3 regions of the Amycolatopsis sp. NPDC049252 genome follow, and region 3 is predicted to be linked to each of the others. Evidence: riboswitches for the same ligand, from Rfam matches in the RefSeq annotation. Region 3 holds a riboswitch; each other region holds the start of a gene.
What was found. A riboswitch is a leader RNA that binds a small molecule or an ion and turns the genes downstream of it on or off. The one in region 3 is predicted to bind S-adenosylmethionine.

Region 1: linked by a shared signal. The riboswitch ahead of thrC (threonine synthase) and the one ahead of ACGFMK_RS00395 (methionine ABC transporter ATP-binding protein) in region 3 are both predicted to bind S-adenosylmethionine.
Region 2: linked by a shared signal. The riboswitch ahead of ACGFMK_RS22290 (aminotransferase class V-fold PLP-dependent enzyme) and the one ahead of ACGFMK_RS00395 (methionine ABC transporter ATP-binding protein) in region 3 are both predicted to bind S-adenosylmethionine.

The regions. Positions count from the first base shown of each region.
Region 1 is NZ_JBICSQ010000006.1:182,230-189,989, reverse strand. It holds gene lepA (translation elongation factor 4) at 1-1,613, opposite strand, end outside; gene ACGFMK_RS11920 (class I SAM-dependent methyltransferase) at 1,729-2,349, shown strand; gene ACGFMK_RS11915 (VOC family protein) at 2,346-2,720, opposite strand; gene ACGFMK_RS11910 (EamA family transporter) at 2,744-3,625, opposite strand; gene rpsT (30S ribosomal protein S20) at 3,979-4,239, shown strand; gene holA (DNA polymerase III subunit delta) at 4,296-5,276, opposite strand; SAM riboswitch class I at 5,412-5,545, shown strand; gene thrC (threonine synthase) at 5,559-6,824, shown strand; gene ACGFMK_RS11890 (ComEC/Rec2 family competence protein) at 6,887-7,760, opposite strand, start outside.
Region 2 is NZ_JBICSQ010000019.1:118,855-126,614, reverse strand. It holds gene ACGFMK_RS22305 (ArsR/SmtB family transcription factor) at 1-30, shown strand, start outside; gene ACGFMK_RS22300 (potassium/proton antiporter) at 128-1,606, shown strand; gene ACGFMK_RS22295 (M23 family metallopeptidase) at 1,796-2,452, shown strand; SAM riboswitch class IV at 2,546-2,660, shown strand; gene ACGFMK_RS22290 (aminotransferase class V-fold PLP-dependent enzyme) at 2,699-4,036, shown strand; gene ACGFMK_RS22285 (hypothetical protein) at 4,053-4,685, shown strand; gene ACGFMK_RS22280 (hypothetical protein) at 4,628-5,272, shown strand; gene lspA (signal peptidase II) at 5,360-5,944, shown strand; gene ACGFMK_RS22270 (RluA family pseudouridine synthase) at 5,941-6,870, shown strand; gene ACGFMK_RS22265 (AsnC family transcriptional regulator) at 6,867-7,760, opposite strand, start outside.
Region 3 is NZ_JBICSQ010000001.1:76,499-84,258, reverse strand. It holds gene ACGFMK_RS00420 (glycoside hydrolase family 25 protein) at 1-174, opposite strand, end outside; gene metG (methionine--tRNA ligase) at 353-2,146, shown strand; gene ACGFMK_RS00410 (TatD family hydrolase) at 2,159-2,995, shown strand; gene ACGFMK_RS00405 (transglycosylase family protein) at 3,283-4,713, shown strand; gene rsmA (16S rRNA (adenine(1518)-N(6)/adenine(1519)-N(6))-dimethyltransferase RsmA) at 5,053-5,892, shown strand; SAM riboswitch class I at 6,030-6,120, shown strand; gene ACGFMK_RS00395 (methionine ABC transporter ATP-binding protein) at 6,328-7,341, shown strand; gene ACGFMK_RS00390 (DHA2 family efflux MFS transporter permease subunit) at 7,405-7,760, opposite strand, start outside.

The DNA of each region.
Region 1 (7,760 bases), on a different contig from region 3:
AAGTTCTGCCGGGGAATCAGCTCGCGCAGCCGGTTCACCATCCGGTTGCCGTAGGCGTAGGCGTCGTCCTTGTGCACGATCGCGGAGAACGCGTCCACACCTTCGCCCTGCAGCAGGATGTCCACCTTGACCAGGTCCGCCGCCTGCGTGCCGGCCTCTTCGTAGTCCAGCGACGCGTACCCGCGCGTGCGCGATTTCAGCGTGTCGAAGAAGTCGAAGATGATCTCGCCCAGCGGCAGGTTGTACCGCAGCTCGACCCGGTCCTCGGACAGGTAGTCCATGCCGAGCAGCTGGCCGCGCTTGTTCTGGCACAGCTCCATGATCGTGCCGATGAACTCCGACGGCGCCAGGATGCTGACCTTGCTGAGCGGCTCGAGCACCTTGTCGATCTTGCTGCCGGTCGGCCAGTCCGACGGGTTGGTGACGTGGATTTCCTTGCCGTCGTCCAGCACCACGTCGTAGACGACGTTCGGCGCCGTGGAGATCAGGTCGAGGCCGAACTCGCGCTCGAGCCGGTCGCGCGTGATCTCCAGGTGCAGCAGGCCGAGGAAACCGCAGCGGAAGCCGAAGCCCAGCGCCACCGACGTCTCCGGCTCGTAGTCGAGCGCGGCGTCGTTCAGCTGGAGCTTGTCGAGCGCCTCGCGCAGCTCGGGGTAGTCGGAGCCGTCCACCGGATACAGTCCGGAGTAGACCATCGGCTTCGGTTCGCGGTACCCCGCCAGCGCGTCCTTGGCGCCGTTGCGTTCGGACGTCACGGTGTCGCCGACCTTGGACTGGCGGACGTCCTTCACACCGGTGATCAGGTAGCCGACCTCGCCGACGCCGAGCCCCTTGCTGGCCTTCGGTTCCGGCGAGATGATGCCGACTTCCAGCAGCTCGTGGGTGGCACCGGTGGACATCATCTTGATGCGCTCGCGCGGGGTGATCTTGCCGTCGACCACCCGGATGTAGGTGACGACGCCGCGGTAGGTGTCGTACACCGAGTCGAAGATCATCGCGCGGGCCGGCGCGTCCGCGTCGCCCTGCGGCGCCGGGACCATCTTGACGACCTCGTCGAGCAGCGCGCCGACACCCATGCCGGTCTTGGCCGAGACCCGCAGCACGTCGTCGGGCTCGCAGCCGATGATGTGGGCCAGCTCACCCGCGTACTTGTCGGGGTCGGCCGAGGGCAGGTCGATCTTGTTGAGCACCGGGATGATCTGGAGGTTGTTCTCCAGGGCCAGGTACAGGTTGGCGAGCGTCTGGGCCTCGATCCCCTGCGCCGCGTCGACCAGCAGGACCGCGCCCTCGCACGCCTCCAGCGCCCGGGAGACCTCGTAGGTGAAGTCCACGTGGCCCGGCGTGTCGATCATGTGCAGGACGTGGTCCTTGCCGTCGACCTGCCAGGGCAGGCGGACGTTCTGGGCCTTGATCGTGATCCCGCGCTCGCGCTCGATGTCCATCCGGTCGAGGTACTGCGCGCGCATGGCCCGCTCTTCCACGACGCCGGTGAGCTGCAGCATGCGGTCGGCCAGGGTGGACTTGCCGTGGTCGATGTGCGCGATGATGCAGAAGTTCCGGATGAGCTCCGGAGGCGTGAAGGTGGTGTCGGCGAACTTGTTGAGCGCTGTCACTCGAATGAGTCCTCGGAAAGTCGGGGATGGCCACGTCTATGCTCCCATGGCGCTCCGGGTGCGGGTGGGGGTCATCCCCGATGCGAGCCCACGTGATCCGTGGTGCCCTCGAAGTATGAGCACTTCGCACCAGCCGGCACCACCTCCCCAGCCGGATCCGGACGGTTTCGGCCGTGTCCTCGACCGTGCCTTCGGTCACCCTTCGGGCGTGCTCGGCCGCCTCGGCGGCTGGGTGATGGCCCGCGGCAACTCCGCCACCGAACACCGCGTCGTCGACCTGGCGAAGCTCGAGCCGGACGAGACCGTCCTGGTCGTCGGGCCCGGCCCCGGCGTCGGCCTGCACGCCGCCGCCCTGCTGGCCGGGCGCGCGATCGGCGTCGACCCCTCCCCCGAGATGCTGGCCCTGTGCCACGAGCGCTGCGGCGACCGGGCCGAGCTGCGGGAGGGATCCGCGGCGCGCACCGGCGAGCCCGACGGGTCCGTGGACGTCGTCCTGACCGTGAACAACGTCATGCTCTGGGAGGACCGCGCGGCCGGCTTCGCCGAGCTGTTCCGCGTCCTGCGCCCCGGCGGGCGGCTGCTGCTCTCCGCGCACGAGAAGTGGCTGCCCGTGAGCAGGCACGTCCTAGCCAACGAAGCCGCCGAAGCGGGCTTCGCCGACCTGCAGACGTGGACCTGGGAACCGCCCGGTTTCGCCGCGCTCGCCGCGCAGCTGCGCGCCGTCAAGCCCGCTTAGCGGGTATCCGTGCGGATCGGGTGGCCCTCCGGGACCTCGACCAGCACGATGCGCGTGCCGTCCGGATCGGCGATCCAGGCCTCGTCGAGGCCCCAGGGCTCGCGCTGGGCGTCCCGCACCGGCGTCAGGCCGTTTGCCTTGAGCTCGGCCAACGTGCCGGCCAGGTCCCGTACCTGCAGCCAGAGCACCAGATCGGGTGACGCGCCCGCCTCGCCCCGGCCGGAGACCTCCACCGAGCCGTGGCCGAGGAAGAACACGGTGCCGCCGGGGAACTCACGCTCCACGGCCAGGCCGAGGGTGTCGCGGTAGAACGCGGTCGTCGCCTCGACGTCCCGCGGGCGGATCAGCAGCCTGCTCTTCAGGACTTCCATCCGACCATCCCTACCCGAGGTGCTCAGGCCGCCGCAATCGCGGCGATGCCGGACAGCACGATGACCGACCCGGCCAGCCGCCGCACGGCGTCCCGCTCGCCCAGCACCAGCCACGCGGCAAGGCCACCGAGCACGATGCTCAGCTCACGGGCGGGGGCGACCAGGCTGACCGGCGCCATCGTCAGCGCGAACAGCACGAGGATGTAGGCGATCGGCGACAGCAGCCCGACGATCAGCACCTCGCGGCGCTGGTCGCGCCAGAGCCGTGTCACCTCGGCACGGCCGGTCCGCGCGCTGGGCAGGAGCAGGACGCTCTGGATGAGCGTGCCGAGGCCGAGGTAGACGATCGGCGGCATGCCGATACCGGTCACCGAGTGCGCGTCCCAGAGCGTGTAGCCGGCGATGACGGCCCCGGTCAGGACGCCGTAGAAGATCCCGGCGCGCCGGGCCCTGGCGGCGGCCGGGTCGTCGGCGGCGGCGCCCCGGCGGCCGGTGCTGATCACGAGCACCCCGGTGATCACCAGGAACGCGCCGAGCAGGCCGAGCCGGCCGGGCCGTTCGCCGAGGACCAGGACGGCGGCCAGCACCGACAGCAGCGGCCCGGTGCCCCGCGCGACGGGGTAGACGACGGAGAGATCGCCTACGCGGTAGCCGCGCTGCAGCACGATGCCGTAGGCGACGTGCAGCACCGACGTGCCCGCCGCGGCCAGCAGCCAGCTCCACTGTGGACGCTGCGGTTCGACGACCAGCAGCACCACCGTCACCGGCAGCAGGGCGACGGCGGAAACCGTGTAGTAGAGCCAGACGAACTGGGTGCCGCCGGCCTGGATGCGTTTGGCGGCAAGGTTCCACGCGGCGTGCACGACGGCCGCGACGACGACGAAGGACAGAGCGGTGGTGTTCACAGGACCCCTTACGGGTTTTCGCGCGCGCGAAAACCCGGGTCCTCCAGGCTTTTGTCCCGTCAGATGAACGGCAGGCCGTCCGGACCCGCCGATGGTGCCGCTCGGACCAGACCCACCGGTTCCTGGTTGTCCTGCTGGCTGGGGCGGACCGGTGACGGAACCCTAGGCACTACCGCCGTCCACCGTACTCCCGGTGATCAGCGCCTCGCCGGACGCGGTCGCGGGCGGTCCGAGCTGGGCTGTTAAGGTTGACGCTCGTTGCCGTGCGGCATTCCGTCATGGAGGAAACCCGCTTTTCGCGGGGCCACACGAGCGCGGCGGCGGATCTCACCGAGTGAAAGCAGGAGCGCCTCATGGCCAACATCAAGTCGCAGATCAAGCGCATCACCACGAACGAGAAGGCGCGTCAGCGCAACCAGGCGATCCGGTCCTCGGTGAAGACCGCGATCCGCAAGGTCCGCGAAGCCGCCGACTCCGGTGACAAGGCCAAGGCCGTCGAGCTGCAGCGCGACGCCGCCCAGAAGCTGGACAAGGCCGTCTCGAAGGGCGTCATCCACGCCAACCAGGCCGCCAACAAGAAGTCGGCGCTCGCGAAGCGCGTCAACTCGCTCTGAGCCGACTGACTGATTTTCTGGAGAAGCCCCGGCCCCGGCCGGGGCTTTCTTCATGGTCAGCGGTCGCCCTTGGCCGCCGCCACCTGCAGGACAGCCCGCTCCAGCGCGTAGCCCGGGTCCGCCGCGACGCCCTTGACCTCGGCGTTCAGCCGGGCGACCACCCGCATCGCGGTGGCGAGGCCGTCCTGGTTCCAGCCGCGGGACTGGCCCTGCGCCTTGCGGACCTTCCACGGCGGCATGCCCAGCTCACCGGCCAGCTGGTTCGGGTTGCCGCGGCCCGCACCGGAGACACGGGCGATCGTGCGGACCGCGTCGGCCAGCGCGTCGGCGACCAGGACGTGCGGGACGCCGAGCTGCATCGCCCAGCGCAACGACTCCAGCGCCGCCGACCGGTCACCGCTCACCGCCTTCTCGGCCACGGCGAACCCCGTCACGTCGGCGCGGCCGCGGTGGTAGCGGTGCACGGCGTCGGCGTCCACGACGCCGCCCGCGTCCGCCACGAGCTGCGTGGCCGCGGAAGACAGTTCCCGCAGGTCGGAGCCCACGGCGTCGATGAGCGCGGCGACCCCGGCCGGGTCGATCTTGCCGCCCGCCCGGCGCACCTCGTGGCGGACGAACTGCTCCCGCTCGGCGGGCTTGGTCATCTTCGGGCACTCGGTCACCTCGGCGCCGGCCTTCTTGAGCGCCGCGGGGAGCGTCTTGCCCGCTTTGCTGCGCCCGCCGCCGGTGTGCACGACGACGAGCACGACGCCGTCCGCCGGGTCCTTCAGGTACGACGCCACGGCGTCGGACAGCTCCTGCGAGATGTCCTGCGCCGACTCGAGGACGATCACCCGGCCCTCGCTGAACAGCGACGGGCTGACCAGTTCGGCCAGCTCGGGCGCTGTGAGATCGGACACCCGCGCCCGCGTCAGCTCGGCCGTCGCGTCCATCGCGCGGGCGGCGGCGAGCGTGTCACGGACGGCCCGCTCGATCAGCAGTTCTTCCTCACCCAGGACCAGGTGCAGCGGGGCCGGGGCGGTGGCTTGCGCGGTCACCCCGGAATCTTCTCACTTGCGCGATCGTGCGCCCGCTCCGGTGATGTCGAGCGGACACCATGGCACGGCTCGAGGGCCATGTCGTACGGTGTCTTCGAGGCAGCGCTCGTTCGGTGCGCGCCGAAAACTGAATACCGCTCATCCAGAGGGGCAGAGGGAACGGCCCGACGAAGCCCCGGCAACCGGCGTACAGCCTGTCATCCCGCGATCGCGGGGTAGCTGACGACCACGGTGCCAATTCCGGCCCGCTTCGGCGGGGCAGATGAGGAAAGGAACCTCGCGATGACCGCAACCCTCGGCACGACCTCCACCACCAAGACCCCGGATCTCGGACCGGCCGTCGAACTGGTGTCGAAGGAAGAGGGCCACCGGCAGCCGCTCGCCCCCGAGTTCGTCTCCGCCGAAGACTTCTCGCCGCTCGAAGTCGCCTACGACTTCGGCCGCGTCCGCCGCGAAGACATCGAGGCCGGCCCCAAGAACATCTGGCGCTACAAGAAGCTCCTCCCGGTTCCGTCCAACATCGAAGAGATCCCGAACACCGAGCCCGGCGCGACGCGGCTGATCCGCGCCGACCGCCTGGCCAAGGAGCTCGGCCTCAAGCGCCTGTGGGTCAAGGACGACACCGGCAACCCGACGCACTCCTTCAAGGACCGCGTGGTCGCCGTCGCGCTGGCCGCGGCCCGCGAGTTCGGCTTCGAGGTGCTCGCCTGTCCCTCGACCGGCAACCTGGCCAACGCCGTCGCCGCCGCGGCGGCGCGCGCGGGCTGGAAGTCGGTCGTGCTGATCCCCAAGTCCCTCGAGCGCGCCAAGATCCTCACCACCGCGGTGTACGACGGCGACCTGATCGCAGTCGACGGCAACTACGACGACGTCAACCGCCTCGCCACCGAGCTGGCCGGCGAGCACCCGAGCTGGGCGTTCGTGAACGTCAACGTCCGCCCGTACTACTCCGAGGGTTCGAAGACGCTCGCCTTCGAGGTCGCCGAGCAGCTCGGCTGGCGGATCCCGCCGCAGATCGTCGTGCCGATCGCCTCCGGTTCGCAGCTCACCAAGGTGGACAAGGGTTTCCGCGAGCTGGGCCAGCTCGGCCTCGTGGACGCCAGCCCGTACAAGGTGTTCGGCGCCCAGGCCACCGGCTGCTCGCCGGTCTCGGCCGCGTTCCGCGCCGGCCACGACGTCGTCCAGCCGGTGAAGCCGGACACCATCGCCCGCTCGCTGGCGATCGGCAACCCGGCCGACGGCCCGTACGTGCTCGACATCGTCAACCGTACCGGTGGCTCGATCGAGGACGTCACCGACGAAGAGGTCGTCGAGGGCATCCGGCTGCTGGCCCGCACCGAGGGCATCTTCACCGAGACGGCCGGCGGGGTCACCGTCGCCACGGCGAAGAAGCTGGTCGAGACGGGCAAGCTGGACCCGGACGCCGAGACGGTGCTCCTCATCACCGGCGACGGCCTCAAGACCCTCGACGCCATCGAGAACCACGTGGGCCCGAAGGCGACCGTGCCGGCGTCAGCCGCGGCCGTGAACGAGGCCCTCGGCTACTGACGTCTCCCCGCCGGGGCGAGCCAGGCTCGCCTCGGCGGGAACGCGGTGCGGGACAACGGAAGTCAGCGGTGAGGCGGGCCGCGTGGCTCACCTCGGCGGGCTATCGCCGGGCCTGACGGGTCCGGCACCACAGCTGTGTCGCCGTCGACGTCGGTCCGGGTCACCAGGGCACCCAGCGCCGTCAGTGTGTCCACTGTGGACTTACTCGGGTGGCCGTAGCTGTTGCCCGCGCCTACGCTGATGAGCGCCGTCCGCGGTGCCACCGCGGCGAGGAACGCCGGCAGCGAGTAGCGCGAACCGTGGTGTGGCACCTTGAGCACCTCCGCTTTCAGGTCGCCGACATCGGCCAGGAGATCGGCCTGGGCCGCCAGCTCGACATCACCCGTCATGAGCACGCGGCCGGCCGCCGTCTCCGCGCGCAGGACGACCGAACTGTTGTTGATCGTCGTACCGTCCTGCTGAACGGCCGAGCGCGACGGCACGTAGCGAGGGCCGAGCACGTCGAGCGTCAGGCCGGGCAGGTCGACCCGCTCTCCCGGGCTCAGCTCCACCAGCGGCACCCCTTCGCGGGACGCTTCCGCGGCGACCTGCCGCCACGCCCAGTCCGGCGCCCGCCCCGGCCCGATGGCGATGCCGCCGACCGACCGGCCGTCGAAGACCGACACGAGCCCGCCGATGTGGTCGGCGTGCAGGTGACTCAGTACCAGCAACGGGATCCGGTCGACCGACAGCCGGTGCAGGCACTCGTCGACCGGCCCGGGCTCGGGCCCGGTGTCCACCACGACCGCCCGCCCCGGCTCCGACGTCGCCAGCACGACGGCGTCACCCTGGCCGACGTCGCATTCGACCATCGCCCAGTTCCGCGGCGGCCAAGCCGGTGCCAGCACCCGTACCGGCACGAACACCAGCAGCGCGCCGACGACCAGGATCGCCAGG
Region 2 (7,760 bases), on a different contig from region 3:
GGTGTCGATCTCGCCGCGTTGCAGCCTTAACACACCGGGTGTCCGACTCGTCCCAGTGGTACACAAACGAGTTAATCCGGCCGCTTCACTATTCTGAGGGCCCCACGGCACTCGGGAGGGAGGCGGCATGGACCAGCTTCCCGTGCTGCTCGGCGTCGGCGGTGTCGTCCTGCTCGCCTCCGTGCTCGCCGTGCGCGTCTCGATCCGGCTCGGCCTGCCCTCGCTGCTGCTCTACCTCGGCATCGGCGTCGTGCTGGGGGAAGCCGGCTTCGGCATCCGCTTCGACAACCCCGGCCTGACCCAGTCGCTCGGCCTCGCCGCGCTCGTCATGATCCTCGCCGAAGGCGGGCTGACGACCCGGTGGTCGGCGGTGAAACCCTCGCTGGGCATCGGAATCGTACTGTCCACAGTGGCCGTGGTGGTGAGCATCGCGGTCACCGGCGCGGCCCTGCACTGGCTGCTGGGCCTCGACTGGCGGCTCGCGCTGCTGTGGGGCGCGGTCCTCTCGTCGACCGACGCGGCGGCGGTGTTCTCGGTGCTGCGCACGGCCGGGATCGGCAAGCGCCTGGTCGGCGCGCTGGAGCTGGAGTCCGGCATCAACGACGCGCCGGCCTACATCGCCGTCGTGGTGCTGGCCGAGGGCACCACAGTGGACTGGACGCTGCCGTTCCTGGCGGTCTACGAGCTGGCGGCGGGCCTGGCGATCGGGCTGGCGTTCGGCTGGCTCGGCGGGATCGCGCTGCGGCGGGCCGCGCTCCCGGCGACCGGCCTGTACCCGCTGGCCACGGTCGCGGTGTGCGTCGTCGCGTACTCGTCCGGGCAGCTGCTGCACGCGTCGGGCCTGCTCGCCACGTACGTCGCGGCGCTGGTGCTGGGCAACTCGCGGCTGCCGCACCGCTCGGACACGCTGTCGTTCGCCGAAGGCCTGGGCTGGCTGGCGCAGATCGGGCTGTTCGTGCTGCTCGGGCTGTTCGCCTCGCCGAGCCGGCTGCTCGAGACGCTGGTGCCGGGACTGGTCGCGGGTGCGGTCGTGCTGCTGCTGGCGCGGCCGATCTCCGTGGTGCTGTCGATGCTGCCGTTCCGGCTGCCCTGGCGGGAACAGGCGTTCCTGTCGTGGGCCGGCCTGCGCGGCGCGGTGCCGATCGTGCTCGCGATGATCCCGCTGTCGGAGGGCCTGCCCGGTGCTCAGCGCCTGGTCGACGCGGTGTTCGTGCTGGTCATCGTGCTGACGCTGCTCCAGGGCGCGACCCTCGGCCCGCTCGCGCGCTGGCTCGGGCTGTCGAAGAAGTCCGAGGCGTACGAGATCGACGTCGACTCCGCGCCGCTGGACGAACTGGGCGCCGAGCTGCTGCAGGTCCGCATCCAGCCGGGCTCGAAGCTGCACGGCGTCTACCTGTCCGAGCTGCGACTGCCGGTGGGGGCGACGGTCAGCCTGGTCGTCCGCGAGGGCGCGGGCTTCACCCCGCAGAAGACCAGCCGACTGCAGGAGCACGACCAGCTCCTGGTGGTCACGACGGCCACGGTCCGCGACGACGTCGAGCGCCGGCTGCGCGCGGTGGACCGCGCCGGGCGCCTGGCCCGCTGGCGCGGCGAGTCGGGCATCTGACCGGGGGCCCTTCGTCCGTGGCGACCGGCGTTGTCCGGTGCTTGTCCGATCTCCGCGCCTACCTGGTGATCTTTTCCCGCAAGGGTGAATGACTCTCACCAAGATCTTCCCGCGTTCCTCCTTTTGGCTTACTCTGCGCTCCATTCGTTAGCTCGAATGGGTGAGCAGAGAGCCAAAGGAGTACGCAGGGTGATCACACTTCACGTGCGCGCAGCCGGTCTAGTCGCGGCGGCCGTCCTGGGGCTCGGGCTCGCCGCCGTCCCGGACGCGGCCGCCGAGGTGGGGCCGTTTCCGGTGCTGGCGCTGCCGTTCAAGGCCGGTCAGCAGGTGTACTCGGCCGGCATCCACTCCGACGACGGCAGCACCGGCGTGAAGAACGCCCTCGACCTGAGCCCGGCCGACAAGACCGTGCGGGCGCCGCTGGCCGGCACGGTCCACCTGCAGCACTGCGCGGGCGGCGACTGGGTGACCATCGACCACGCCGGTGGCTGGCGCACCGGGTACTACCACATGGAGGGCATCAAGGTCACCGACGGTGAGCAGGTCGAGGCCGGCGACGTGCTCGGCTCGACCGGCAACGCCCTGCCGTGCGGCGGCAGCAGCACCGGCGCGCACGTGCACTTCACGCTCTGGACACTGCCGGACGCGGCCGCCGAGAACTGGAACGGCCTCGCCTACAGCCAGGTCTCGACGACGGTCGCGGCGGCGCACGGCGAGCCGATCGACGGGAAGACGTTGGGCGGCTGGCTTTTCACCGCGGGTGCGGACCAGTACACCGGCACCGCGACGCACCTTTCCGACCGCATGGTGACGCAGCTGCCGGGTCACTTCCGCGCGAAGCTCTGACCCTTCTCGGATCTTGCCGGGCTTGTGAGCGGCGTCTCAGAATGTGAGGAGGGGTCTGGCAGCCACGCCGATTCTCGGTTACCTTTTGTGTCAGGTCATGAGTGCCAGCGTCAAGCCCCGGCTTGCTGGCCGGCAACCCTCCTTCCGCGGTGGGGTGCCCCGGGTGAGGACCGGGCCGGTCGCGCCGTGCGACGGGCAAGCGCGGGCCCCTCGCCGGGGGTCCCCCGGATCGCCGAGGAGGCACCGATGACTCTCGCCATCGACCGCACCAGCACCCCCGAAACCCTTGCGCCGCAAGCCGTTCCGACGGTGGCGGGTGCCTCGCTGCGGGTGCCGCTCGTCACCGGCGGCGACATCGGTTACGCCAACCTCGACCACGCGGCGAGCGCGCCGTGTCTCGACGCCGTGCGCTCGGCCGTCGACGAGTTCCTGCCCTGGTACGCCAGCGTCCACCGCGGCGCGGGCTTCGCGTCGCAGGTCTCGACGAAGCTCTACGAGCGCACCCGCGACACCCTGCGCCGGTTCGTCGGCGCGCGGAAGACCGACACGGTCGTGTTCACCCGCAACACCACCGATTCCTTCAACCTGCTCGCCCGCAGCCTCCCGCCGCGCACCTCGGTGGTCGTGTTCGACACCGAGCACCACGCCGCGCTGCTTCCGTGGCCGGGCCCGAACGTCCGGCGCCTGCCGACCCCGCGGACCCGGCTCGCCGCGGTGTCCGCTGTGGACGAAGCGCTCGCGGAATCCCCGCAGGGACCCCGGCTGGTCGTCGTCACCGGCGCGTCCAACGTGACCGGCGAGCTGCTCCCGGTGGCGGAAATCGCGGCGGTGGCCCGGAAGCACGGCGCCCGGATCGCCCTCGACGCCGCCCAGCTCGCACCGCACCGCCGGGTTTCCCTGCGGGACCTGGACGTCGACTACGTCGCGCTGTCCGGCCACAAGCTGTACGCGCCCTTCGGGGCGGGTGCGCTGATCGGCCGCGCCGACTGGCTGCGCGCCGCCCGCCCGTACCTCGCCGGCGGCGGCGCGACCAAGCTCGTCACGGAGGACGCCGTCGTCTGGAACACCGGCCCCGAGCGCCACGAAGCCGGTTCCCCCAACACGGTCGGCGTGTACGCGCTCGGCGTCGCCTGCGAAACCCTGAGCCGGAACTGGGACGCCGTCGAAGCGCACGAGCAGGCGCTGCTCACCCGGCTGCGCAAAGGGCTCGAGAGCGTCCCGGGCTGCGCCGAGCTGCGGCTGTTCGACGCGCCGGTCGACCGCGTCGGCACGGTCAGCTTCGTCGTCGACGGCTTCGACCCGGGCTGGCTCGCGGCGGTTCTCTCGGCGGAGTACGGCATCGGCGTCCGCGACGGCGCCTTCTGCGCCCACATCGCGGCCCGGCGCCTGATCGCCGTCACCGGCGGCGAAGGCCGGCAGGCGGTCCGCGTCAGCCTCGGCCTGGGCAGCACCGAGGAGCACGTCGACCGCGTGCTGCTGGCCCTGCGCCAGATCGTCGCCCGCGGCGCCCGCTGGGAGTACACCAAGGCGGACGGCCGCTGGGCCCCCGTCGGCGACCCGCGGGAGCTGCCGCCGTTCTGCTGAGCGTTAACCTGGGCCGATGGGGAGGCACTGGGTTCCGTTGGCGTTGCTGGGTTTCGCAGAGCTGGTCCTGGTCACGGTCGAGCTGTTCGAGCGCTCGGCCGTGGCCGCGGAACTTTCGGAGCACCTGCCGGCAGCGGGGCGGTACTACGAGGGCCTGTTCGGCTTCCGGATCGAAGGGTCCGGGCGCACCCAGTTCCTCAGCGCCGCCGACATGGCCCGGGCGTACAGCGGGGGCACCGGTCCGGCGTGGCAGATCCTGCTCATGGCCGCGTTCCTCGCGGTCGTGGGCTGGTACGCCGTCACCCGGCGGCTGAGCGCGAAGCCCGCGGTGGCGATCGCGGCCGGCGTGCTCGTCGGCGTGCCGCTGGCAGACCTGATGCTGTTCAGCGAGTTCGACTGGGACGCCGCCACCCGCGGTCCGCTGCTCGTGACGCTCGGGCTCGCCCTGGTCGCCTGGTACGAACGCAGCCCGCTGGTGCTCGTGGTGGCCCTGGTCGCCGGGGTGGTGGCCGTCGCGATCGCGGATCTGCCGGGCGCGCTGATCTCCGCGACCCTGCTCGTGGCCGGGGCGTTCGCCGCTATCCTGCCCGGATGGGGAGTGCGCGAAGGTCCTGGTTCCCGTTGGCGGCGCTGGGGTTCGCCCAGCTGATCATGGTGCTGGCCGAGCTGCCCGGCGAAAGCCTCGCCGGCACCGGCGAGTTCACGAACCTGCGCGGCTACACCCTCACCCAGGAGCTTTCGGGCCTCGGCTCCGGCGAACTCAGCGGCGCGACCTTCCCGCCCGGTTACGACCACCTGGCCGAGGTCACCGCGGTGGACACGGTGCCCCCGGCCACGCTCGGCTGGCTCGTCGGCCTTGCCTGCGTCGTGCTCGCCGTCGCGGGCTGGTACTGGCTGAGCCTGCGCCGCGCCGGGACGCCGCCGCGCACCGGCCGCTTCGTGCTCACCGCGCTGGGCGCCCTGGCCGCCGTCCCGCTGCTCGACCTGGTCGGGGCCCTGCAGCTGCGGATCCCCGGCGACGTGCGCGGTCCCCTGCTGGCGACGTTGGGGCTCCTGCTGCTGGCCGGGTACGAGCGCAGCTGGCTCGTGCTGGCCGTCACCGGGGTGTTCGCGCTGGTCACGGTGGTCTTCCTGCCGCCGGTGGCCGGGGCGCTGTGCGCGGCGGGTGTGCTGTTCGCCGGCGCGTTCGCGGTCCTCCTGCGGCGTCCCCGCGGCACTGCCGCCGACGCGGTCTGACCAGGCGTGGACAATGGAGCGGTGAGCACCGAGCCCAGCCACTCCGAACCCGACACCGACGCCGCCGCCGAGGCGGTGCCCGAGCCCGTGCCGGAGACGCCGGAGACCCCGGCGAAGCAGCTGCCGAAGCGCCGCGTGGGCTGGGTGTTCGCCGTCGCGGTCGTGTTCTGGGCGATCGACCTGGTGACGAAGAACCTGGTCGCCGCCAACCTCGAGGGCAAGGAGCCGGTCCGGATCCTCGGCGGGCTGATCTACCTGCAGGTGATCCGCAACCCGGGTGCCGCGTTCTCGATGGCCACCGGCATGACGTGGGTGCTGGCGCTGGTCGCGCTCGCCGTCGTCATCGCGATCATCTGGCTGTCGCGGCGGCTGCGCTCGATCGGCTGGGCGATCGGCCTCGGCCTGGTGCTGGCCGGGGCCCTGGGCAACCTCACCGACCGGATCTTCCGCGCGCCCGGCGGGCTGCAGGGCCACGTCGTCGACTTCATCTCGGCGTTCGCCCCCAACGGCAAGGGCTTCGCGATCTTCAACATCGCCGACTCGGCGATCTGCGTCGGCGGCGCGCTGATCGTGCTGCTGTCCCTGCTGGGCAAGGACTACGACGGCACGTCGACCAAGGACAAGACCAAGGACAAGAAGATGGCCGAGCCGGAGCAGGGGGAGCAGGCGTGAGCTCGCGGATGCTCCCGGTGCCCGACGGGCTCGACGGGATGCGGGTCGACGCCGGCCTCGCCAAGATGCTCGGGCTGTCCCGCACGGTGGTCGCGGAACTCGCCGAATCCGGGGACGTGCTGCTGGACGGCCGTCCGGCCGGCAAGTCGGACCGGCTGGCCGCAGGTGGTCTGCTGGAGGTCACGCTCCCCGAGCCGGCGAACCCGGTCGAGATCGTCGCCGAGCCGGTCGAAGGCATGCAGATCCTGCACGACGACGACGACATCGTCGTGATCTCCAAGCCGGTCGGCGTCGCCGTGCACCCGAGCCCGGGCTGGACCGGCCCGACGGTGGTCGGCGGCCTCGCCGCGGCCGGCCTGCGCATCGCGACGTCGGGGGCGGCCGAGCGCCAGGGTGTGGTGCACCGGCTCGACGCGGGCACCACCGGCGTCATGGTGGTGGCCAAGAGCGAGCACGCGTACACCGTGCTGAAGCGCGCGTTCAAGGAACGCACGGTCGACAAGGGCTACCACGCGATCGTCCAGGGCCACCCGGACCCGACCCGCGGCACGATCGACGCGCCGATCGACCGGCACCCCCGCCACGACTACAAGTTCGCGGTGGTCCAGGGCGGCCGCCCGAGCGTGACGCACTACGAGGTCGTCGAGGCGTTCCGCGCGGCGTCGCTGGCGCACATCAAGCTCGAAACCGGGCGGACGCACCAGATCCGCGTCCACTTCTCGGCTCTGAAGCACCCGTGCGTCGGCGACCTGACCTACGGCGCGGACCCGGTGCTGGCCCGCAAGCTCGGGCTGAACCGGCAGTGGCTGCACGCCAAGACGCTGGGGTTCGCGCACCCGGCGGACGGCCGGTGGGTCCAGTTCGAGTCGGAGTACCCGGACGACCTGGCGAACGCGCTGAAACTCCTGCAGGACGAGAGCTATTAATCCTCGATCGACCAGGTCAGCGTGCGCTCGTCGGGTTCGGGACGAGGGCTCCAGCGGACCGAGACCACACGGGTGGTGTCCGGCAGCACGTAAACCGTGTGGCCGCCCAGGGTTTCGCCGGGCTTGACGCCGATCTTGTGCGGCGGCCGCGAGGTCAGCGACACCGGGGCCTTGCCGACCGCCTGGCCGTCGGCGGTGAGCAGCTCGAGGTAGTTGTCCGGCAGGGACGCGAACGGGATCGCGCCGCGGTTGGTGATCTCCGTGTGCACGACCACCGAGCGTTCGCCCTCTTCCAGGCGGTAGCCGGCCGCGCCGAACAGGAAGTCCGCCGGGTCCTGGACCTCGAGCAGCTGCACCGTCAGCTGCTCGCCCTCCAGGCCCTGGGTCTCCATGACCTCGCCGAGCCGGCCCTTCTTGCCGCCGGGGGCACCCCCGGCGCGCGCGGGTTCGTCACCGCGGGCCCAGGACGCCGTCTGGGGCACGCCCCACGTGCTCACCACGGGGTCGGGCCGCGGCGGGGCGAACTGCGGCCGGGGCGGCGGACCGGGATAGCGCCCGGACGGCGTGCCCTGGACGTTGTACGGCCCTGACGGTGCGCCTTGGACGTTGTACGGGCCGGAGGGCGCACCCTGCACGTTGTACGGCCCCGAAGGCCCACCCTGGACGTGCTGCGGCTGCGGCATCTGCGGCATCTGTGGCACCGGCTGCGACGGCGGGGCCTGCGCCGGGAACTGCTGCGAGCCGGGGGGCCGGTTCGCCCACGACGGCGGCGAGCCCGCGATGGCCGCGCGCAGCCCGTTCGGGTCACTTTCCACGCCGACCAGCAGGGGCAGCCCGCTGCCGGACAACGCCACCAGCCGGTAAGCGACTTCGCGGGGATCCATGCCGAC
Region 3 (7,760 bases):
GCCCGCCTCCTGGGCGTCGTGCAGGCTCCGCTCCGCGGCCAGGCTGGTCCAGTTGACGTTCTCGCTGATCGTCACCGAGACGAACCGGGCCTGCGTGCCGCGCACGGCCTGCCAGTCCGTCACGCGCTCGCGGTGGGACAGCGAGATGCCGAGTTCGGCTTCCGGCTCCGTCACAGTCCGCCCCCGGCGCGTTGGATGAGAGCACACCATACGTCGCCGGAGGCCGACCCGCAGTTACACCACACCGGTTGATCAGGCGTTTTCACCTCGGGCGGGCGCCGCCCCCGGTTCCGGTGACGCGTCCGCGTCCCGCCCACCAATGCCTTGGACGGCATCCGTAGGCTAATAAGGTATGAGCACCCCAGTGTTGACTGCGGTGGCCTGGCCCTACGCCAACGGCCCCCGCCACATCGGCCACGTGTCCGGATTCGGCGTCCCGTCCGACGTCTTCTCCCGCTACCAGCGAATGGCCGGCAACCGGGTGCTCATGGTGTCCGGCACGGACGAGCACGGCACGCCGATCACCGTCCAGGCCGACAAGGAAGGCCTCACCTCCCAGCAGACCGCCGACAAGTACACCCGCCAGATCGGCAACGACCTGCAGGGCCTCGGCCTGTCCTACGACCTGTTCACGCGGACCACCACCGGCAACCACGCCGACGTGACGCAGCAGATCTTCCTGGCGCTGCACCGCAACGGCTACGTCGTGCCGAAGACCACGCGCGGCGCGATCAGCCCGTCCACCGGCCGCACGCTGCCCGACCGCTACGTCGAGGGCACCTGCCCGATCTGCGGGTACGACGGCGCGCGCGGCGACCAGTGCGACAACTGCGGCAACCAGCTCGACGCCGCGGAGCTGATCAACCCCAAGTCGCGGATCAACGGCGAGACGCCGAAGTTCGTGGAGACCGAGCACTACTTCCTCGACCTCCCGGCGTTCACCAAGACTCTCGGCGACTGGCTCTCGACCAAGACCGACTGGCGCCCGAACGTCCTCAACTTCACCAAGAACCTGATCGACGACATGCGGCCCCGGCCGATCACCCGCGACCTCGACTGGGGCGTGAAGATCCCGCTCGACGGCTGGCGCGACCAGCCGATGAAGCGGTTCTACGTCTGGTTCGACGCGGTGATCGGGTACTTCTCGGCCAGCGTCGAGTGGGCGCGGCGCTCCGGGAACCCGGACGCGTGGCAGGAGTGGTGGAACAACGCCGACGCGCGGTCCTACTACTTCATGGGCAAGGACAACATCACCTTCCACGCCCAGATCTGGCCGGCGCTGCTGTTCGGCCACAACGGCGAGGGTGACAAGGGCGGCGAGCCCGGGAAGTACGGCAAGCTGCACCTGCCGGACGAGATCGTCTCCAGCGAGTTCCTCACCATGAGTGGCTCGAAGTTCTCGACCTCGCGCGGGCGCGTCATCTACGTCGAGGACTTCCTGCGCGACTTCGGCCCGGACACGCTGCGGTACTTCATCTCGGTCGCCGGCCCGGAGACCCAGGACACCGACTTCACCTGGGACGAGTTCGTCCGCCGGACCAACTTCGAGCTGGCCAACGAGTGGGGCAACCTGGTCAACCGGTCCATCTCGATGGCGCACAAGAACGTCGGCTCGATCCCGCGCCCGGAGGCCCCGGCCCCGGCCGACGAGGAGCTGAAGGCGCTGTCGCGCAAGGCGTTCGACACCGTCGGCGGGCACCTGGCCCGGTCGCGCTTCAAGCAGGCGGCCGGCGAGGCGATGCGCGTCGTCACGGCGGCGAACAAGTACCTGTCGGACCAGGAGCCGTGGAAGCTCAAGGACGATCCGGCCCGCCGGGACAGCGTGCTGCACACGGCGCTGCAGGTCGTCAGCGACGCCAACACGCTGCTGACGCCGTTTCTGCCGCACTCGGCCCAGAAGATCCACGAGGCCCTCGGCGGCACCGGCGTGTGGGCCGCGCAGCCGGAGCTCAAGGAGGTCGAGGACCTCGACATCGCCGGCCGGGTCAACCCGATCCTCACCGGTGACTACGCGTCGGAGCAGGCGAAGTGGGAGTCGAAGCCGATCGAGGTCGGCACCCCGCTCGCCAAGCCGTCGCCGCTGTTCACGAAGCTCGACCCGGAGCTCGGGGAGAACGGCCCCGAGTGGGCCCCGATCACGAAGTAAGAGGTACGCGAGTTGGGTGACGAGAAGCGCGAGCTGCCGCCGGTCCCGGACCGGCTCCCGGTATCGGTGGTGGACGCGCACACCCACCTCGACGCGTGCGGCGCGGTCACCGCGGCCGATGTCACGGCCATGGTCGACCGCGCCGAGCGCGCGGGCGTCGCGCGCGTGGTGACGGTCGCGGACGACCTCGCGTCCGCGCGCTGGGCGGCCGAGGCCGCCACGTGGGACCGGCGGGTGTGGGCCGCGGTCGCGATCCACCCGACCCGGACCAAGGCCTTCGGCGACGCCGAGAAGTCCGAAGTGGAGCGCCTGGCGTCGGCCGAGCGCGTCGTCGCGGTCGGCGAGACCGGCCTCGACTACTACTGGGACTACTCACCGCACGACGCCCAGCAGGAGGCGTTCCGCTGGCACATCGACCTCGCGAAGCGGCTGGGCAAGCCGCTGATGATCCACGACCGCGAGGCCCACGAGGACGTGTTGCGCATTCTGGCCGAAGAGGGTGCGCCGAATGCCGTAATCTTCCATTGTTTTTCCGGGGACGCGGAAATCGCGCGCCGCTGCCTCGACGCGGGGTACGTGCTTTCGTTCGCGGGGACCGTCACGTTCAAGAACGCGAAGGGCCTCCACGAGGCGGCGCGGCTCTGCCCGCCGGACAGTTACCTCGTCGAGACCGACGCGCCGTTTCTGACCCCCCACCCGTTCCGTGGGCGGCCGAACGAGCCGTACGGCGCCGCTTACACCGTCCGTCACCTCGCGGCGCTCAGGGGCGAAGCTGTCCACGAAGTCGCCGAATCGGTCCGGACCACTGCGGAGCGGATCTACCGACTCCCCAGTGTCACAACGGGTTGAACGCATTGCGACAACCGGGTTCCTTGATCGCCCACCTGATGGAGTGACTCAGATCACGACACTCCGGGGGGTGTTTGCGCAACCCGGCGGGACCCGTTACTGTCCCGTGATCGTGCCGGTCGGTACTGCACCATGCAGTTGCCGGCTGTTACGCCCTCAGTCACGTCAGTGCACGTCGGGGAAGCGGAACCGGGTTGGTACGACCGGGACCGTGACGATGGCGCCGGCTGCGGGCCCAGACGTAAAGACGCCGCCCCGAACGGCGTCTTGGGAAAGGGAACGACCCGGTGACAGGTAGCAGACAGGCTGGAGCACGCTCCGCCGCCGTCCTCGACCGCAATTACTTCGAGGACACCGCGTACGGCCAGCTCGACTTTTCTGACGACCCGAACATCACGCAGCAGGACATCCTCGCCGCGCTCGGCCCCGACGCCGACGCGATGATGGCCGAGATCGACGTCGACGTCGACGAGCTGATCCGCCTCATCAACGCGGAGACCACGTACCTGCCGCCGATCGTCATCCCGGACGAGTTCGAGGCGGACCGGACCGCGTCCCCGCAGGCCAAGAAGGCCGCGATGGACGAGAGCATCCGGGCGACCTCCAAGGTCTGGAAGCGCCGCTTCCTCAAGGGCGCCGTCCTCAGCGTCATGATCAGCGTCGCCGGTGGCGGCGCGGCCGCGCTGGCGATGAACAAGAGCGTCACCGTCGACGTCGACGGCCAGCAGACCACCGTGCACTCGTTCGGCGACACCGTCGGCGAAGTGCTGGAGGACGCGGGCCTGTCCGTCGGCGCGCACGACTCGCTCTCCCCGTCCCCGCAGGCCGAGGTCGGCGACGGCGGCGTCATCAAGCTCGAGCGCGGCCGCCAGCTGAAGCTGGTCGTCGACGGCGCGGAGCACACCTCGTGGGTCCGCGCGACGCACCTCGGTGACGCGCTCACCCAGCTCGGCATGAAGCAGGCCGAAGAGGCCGGCACCTGGATGTCGATGCCGAAGGACGGCGAACTGCCGCTCGACGGCGCGACCGTCCAGATCAAGACCCTCAAGCACATCACGCTCTACGACGGCGCGAACGAGCCGAAGCAGGTCACCACGACCGCGGTCACGACGAAGGAGTTCCTGGGCGAGTACAAGCTCACCCTGGGCCCGGAGGACGCGGCCGAGGGCGGCCTGGACGTCAAGCTGACCGACGGCGCCGAGGTCCACATCAGCCGGACCGGCGTGTCGATGGTGAACCAGAAGGAGACCATCGACCCGCCCGAGCAGAAGGTCGACGACCCGGACCTCGACAAGGGCAAGACCCAGGTCGAGGACCCGGGCACGCCGGGCGAGAAGATGGTGACCTACAAGGTCACGCAGAAGAACGGCAAAGAGGTCTCGCGCCAGTCGATGTCGGAGCAGGTGATCACTCCGGCCAAGCCGAAGATCATCCACGTCGGCACCAAGAAGGCCGCGACCCCGGACATCGGCGACGGTTCCGCGTGGGACCGCATCGCGCAGTGCGAGTCGGGCGGCAACTGGGCCATCAACACCGGCAACGGCTACTACGGCGGCCTGCAGTTCGACAAGCAGACCTGGAACGCCTACGGCGGTTCCCAGTACGCCGCGCTGCCGAGCCAGGCTTCGCGTGAAGAGCAGATCGCGATCGCCGAGAAGGTCAAGGCCGGACGCGGCGGCAGCTACAGCGCCTGGCCGGTCTGCGGCAAGAAGGCCTGATTTTTCTTTCTTCCCGAAACGGCCCCCGCCTCCCGGCGGGGGCCGGTTCGCGTGCGGGACGAGGCATCACCCGTGATCCCCGGGGCATCACACGTGTCCCAAGGGCATCACGCGTGTCTGCCGAGTCATCACGGCGATGCCCGCCCAATCACGCGAGATACCCGCCTGATCACGCGAGTTCCGCCTCCAAGCACGTGAGTCACGGGTCTGATCACGTAGGTCGACTGCTCAAACACGCGAGTCGACCCTCTGGGTACGTGAGTCGACTGGCCGGGTGCGTGGTCGATGCCTCCGGGCGGGCGTGCGGGGTTGCCGGACCACGCTGGGTAAGCTCACCCGGTGGTTGAACTGCTGGGACCTGCCGAGATCCGCGGGCTGGCGGCCGAGCTCGACGTGCGGCCGACGAAGAAGCTCGGGCAGAACTTCGTGCACGATCCCAACACCGTCCGGCGGATCGTCGAGCTCGCGCACGTCGGGCCGGACGATGTCGTGCTCGAGGTCGGGCCCGGGCTCGGCTCCCTGACCCTCGGGCTGCTCGCCGCCGGGGCGCGGGTCGTGGCCGTCGAGATCGATCCCAAGCTCGCCGAACGCCTTCCGAAGACCGTCGCCGAGCGCGGGCCGGATGTCGCGGGGCGGCTGGACGTCGTCGAGGCCGACGCCATGCGCGTCGCGAGCGGCGACCTGCCCGTCGAGCCCACTTCGCTCGTGGCCAACCTGCCCTACAACGTCGCCGTGCCGGTGGTGCTGCACCTGCTCGCCGAACTGCCCTCCCTCAGGTCCGGGCTCGTGATGGTCCAGACCGAGGTCGCCGACCGGATGGCCGCGGGCCCGGGCAGCCGGATCTACGGCGTCCCGAGCGTCAAGCTCGCCTGGTACGGCCCGGCACGCAAGGTCGCCGCCGTGCCACGCTCGGTGTTCTGGCCGGTGCCGAACGTCGACTCGGCGCTCGTCGCCTTCGAGCGCGGTGACGCGCCGGCGTCCGAGGACCGGGATCGGCTGTTCGGCCTCGTGGACGCCGCGTTCTCACAACGCAGGAAGACCCTCCGCGCCGCGCTCGCCGGCTGGGCGGGGTCGGCCGAGCGGGCCGGCGAACTGCTGGTCGCCGCCGGTATCGACCCGAAGACCCGCGGCGAGCAGCTGGACGTGCACGCCTTCGCCCGGCTCGCCGCCGTTCGCTGACGCGTCCACACGGGTCGCGTCGCGGCCGCGTGAAAATACGCCCTCCGTGGTGCTGATCCCGCGATTCGGACACCTCCAGTCGTGTGATCTGGCCCAGCAGGCTTGCTTTCGCTCCTCGGGATCGGTTTTACTCAATACGTCCATCCCGAGCGACTGAGAGACCTGGCTCGCCGAAGTCGCAGCAACCACCCTCCGCAGGGCAGGTGCTACCGCCAGGACCGATGGAGGCCGTCCCGATGAAGAGGGTTGCTCGCCCGCTGCTGCTGACCAAACGCCGCGTAGTCGACGAGGGTCGCCGCTCCGTGACCGCATGTCGACGCTCCAACTGAGCTTGATCGACCCGTCACACCTCTTCTTCATGCACCGTCCATAGAGGACGGACACTCGCTTGCGGCCGGACGCGTACAGCAACGCGCCCCGTTTTCTGGAGCCTTCGTGATCACCGTCGAAAACCTGTCCAAGTCCTTTGCCCTCAACGGAAATCCGGTCGTCGCGCTGCGCGACGTGAGCGTCGACGTCCAGGCCGGCTCACTGTTCGGCGTGGTCGGCCCGGCCGGGTCCGGCAAGTCCGTCCTCGCCCGGTGCATCGCGCTCCAGGAGCGGCCCGACCGCGGTGTCGTCCGGCTCGACGGCCTCAACACCGGCACCCTCGACGGCCGGCGGCTGCGCGAGATCCGCCGCCAGCTCGGCGTTGTTGGCACCAAGCCGGAGCTGATCGCCGAGCGGACCATCGCCGGCAACATCGCCTCCCCGCTGGAGCAGCTCGGCGTCGACGGCCCGCAGCGCCGCAGCAAGGTCGGCTCGCTGCTCGACCTCGTCGGCCTGACCCCGCGCGCCGCGCAGCGTCCGGGCGAGCTGACCGCCGGGCAGCTCCGTCGCGTCGCCGTGGCGAAGGCGCTGGCCGCGGCCCCCGCGGTGCTGCTCGCCGACGACCCGACCGCCGGCATCGACCCGGAGGAGGCCGGCGCCGTGCTGACCGTCCTCGACCGGGCGCGCGCCGAGCTGGGCGTCACCATCGTGGTCACGACGCCGGACGCGAGCGTCGTCCGCCGCGTCTGCGACGACGTCGCGGTGCTCGAAGACGGCACCGTCGTCGAGCGCGGCACCGTCCTCGACCTGGTTTCTGACCCGACGAGCCGCACCGCGCAGGCGCTGCTGCCGGCCATCGAGACGACCCGCTCGCAGGCGTCGCGCTACGACCGCTCGGTCGACGTCGTGCTGGTCGGCTTCGCGTCGGTCGGTGCGCTGCTGCCCGAGGCCGCGGGCCGCTTCGACGTCGAGTTCGCCACCATCGGCGGCGGCCTGACCCGGATCGGCGACACCCCGGTGGGCCGGTTCCGCCTGGGTGTCCGCGGCGAGCGGGCCGACGCGGCGCTGGCGTGGGTCGCCGAGCGCGGCGGCCACGTGACGCACACCGCGCGTGGCCCCCAGGGCGTCGCCGCAGCCTGACCCGAAGTGCCGTGAATGGCCCATTGAGGGACTTAGAGTCCCTCAATGGGCCATTCACGGCTTTCAGCGGGTGCCGCGCGGGAGCAGCAGGAGGGCGGCGAGGGCGGCCGTGGCGACCAGGGCCGCCGCCCAGGCCGCAGCCGTCGTGTAACCGTGGACGATCGCCGCCGACGTGGTCAGCCCGGCTGCCGCCGCGGTGGCGATCGTGTTCAGCGTCGCCGTCCCCAGGGACGCGCCGACCTGCTGTGACGTCGTGACGAACGCCGACGCGGCCCCCGCGTCCCGCGCGCCGACGTCCCGGGTCGCGACGTTCAGCACCACCGGCATGCACAGCCCGGCGCCGAGGCCCAGCAGCAGCTGCATCGGCAGGATCACCGCGGCGTACGAGGCGTCCGGCGTCAGCCGGACGGCCAGCAGCA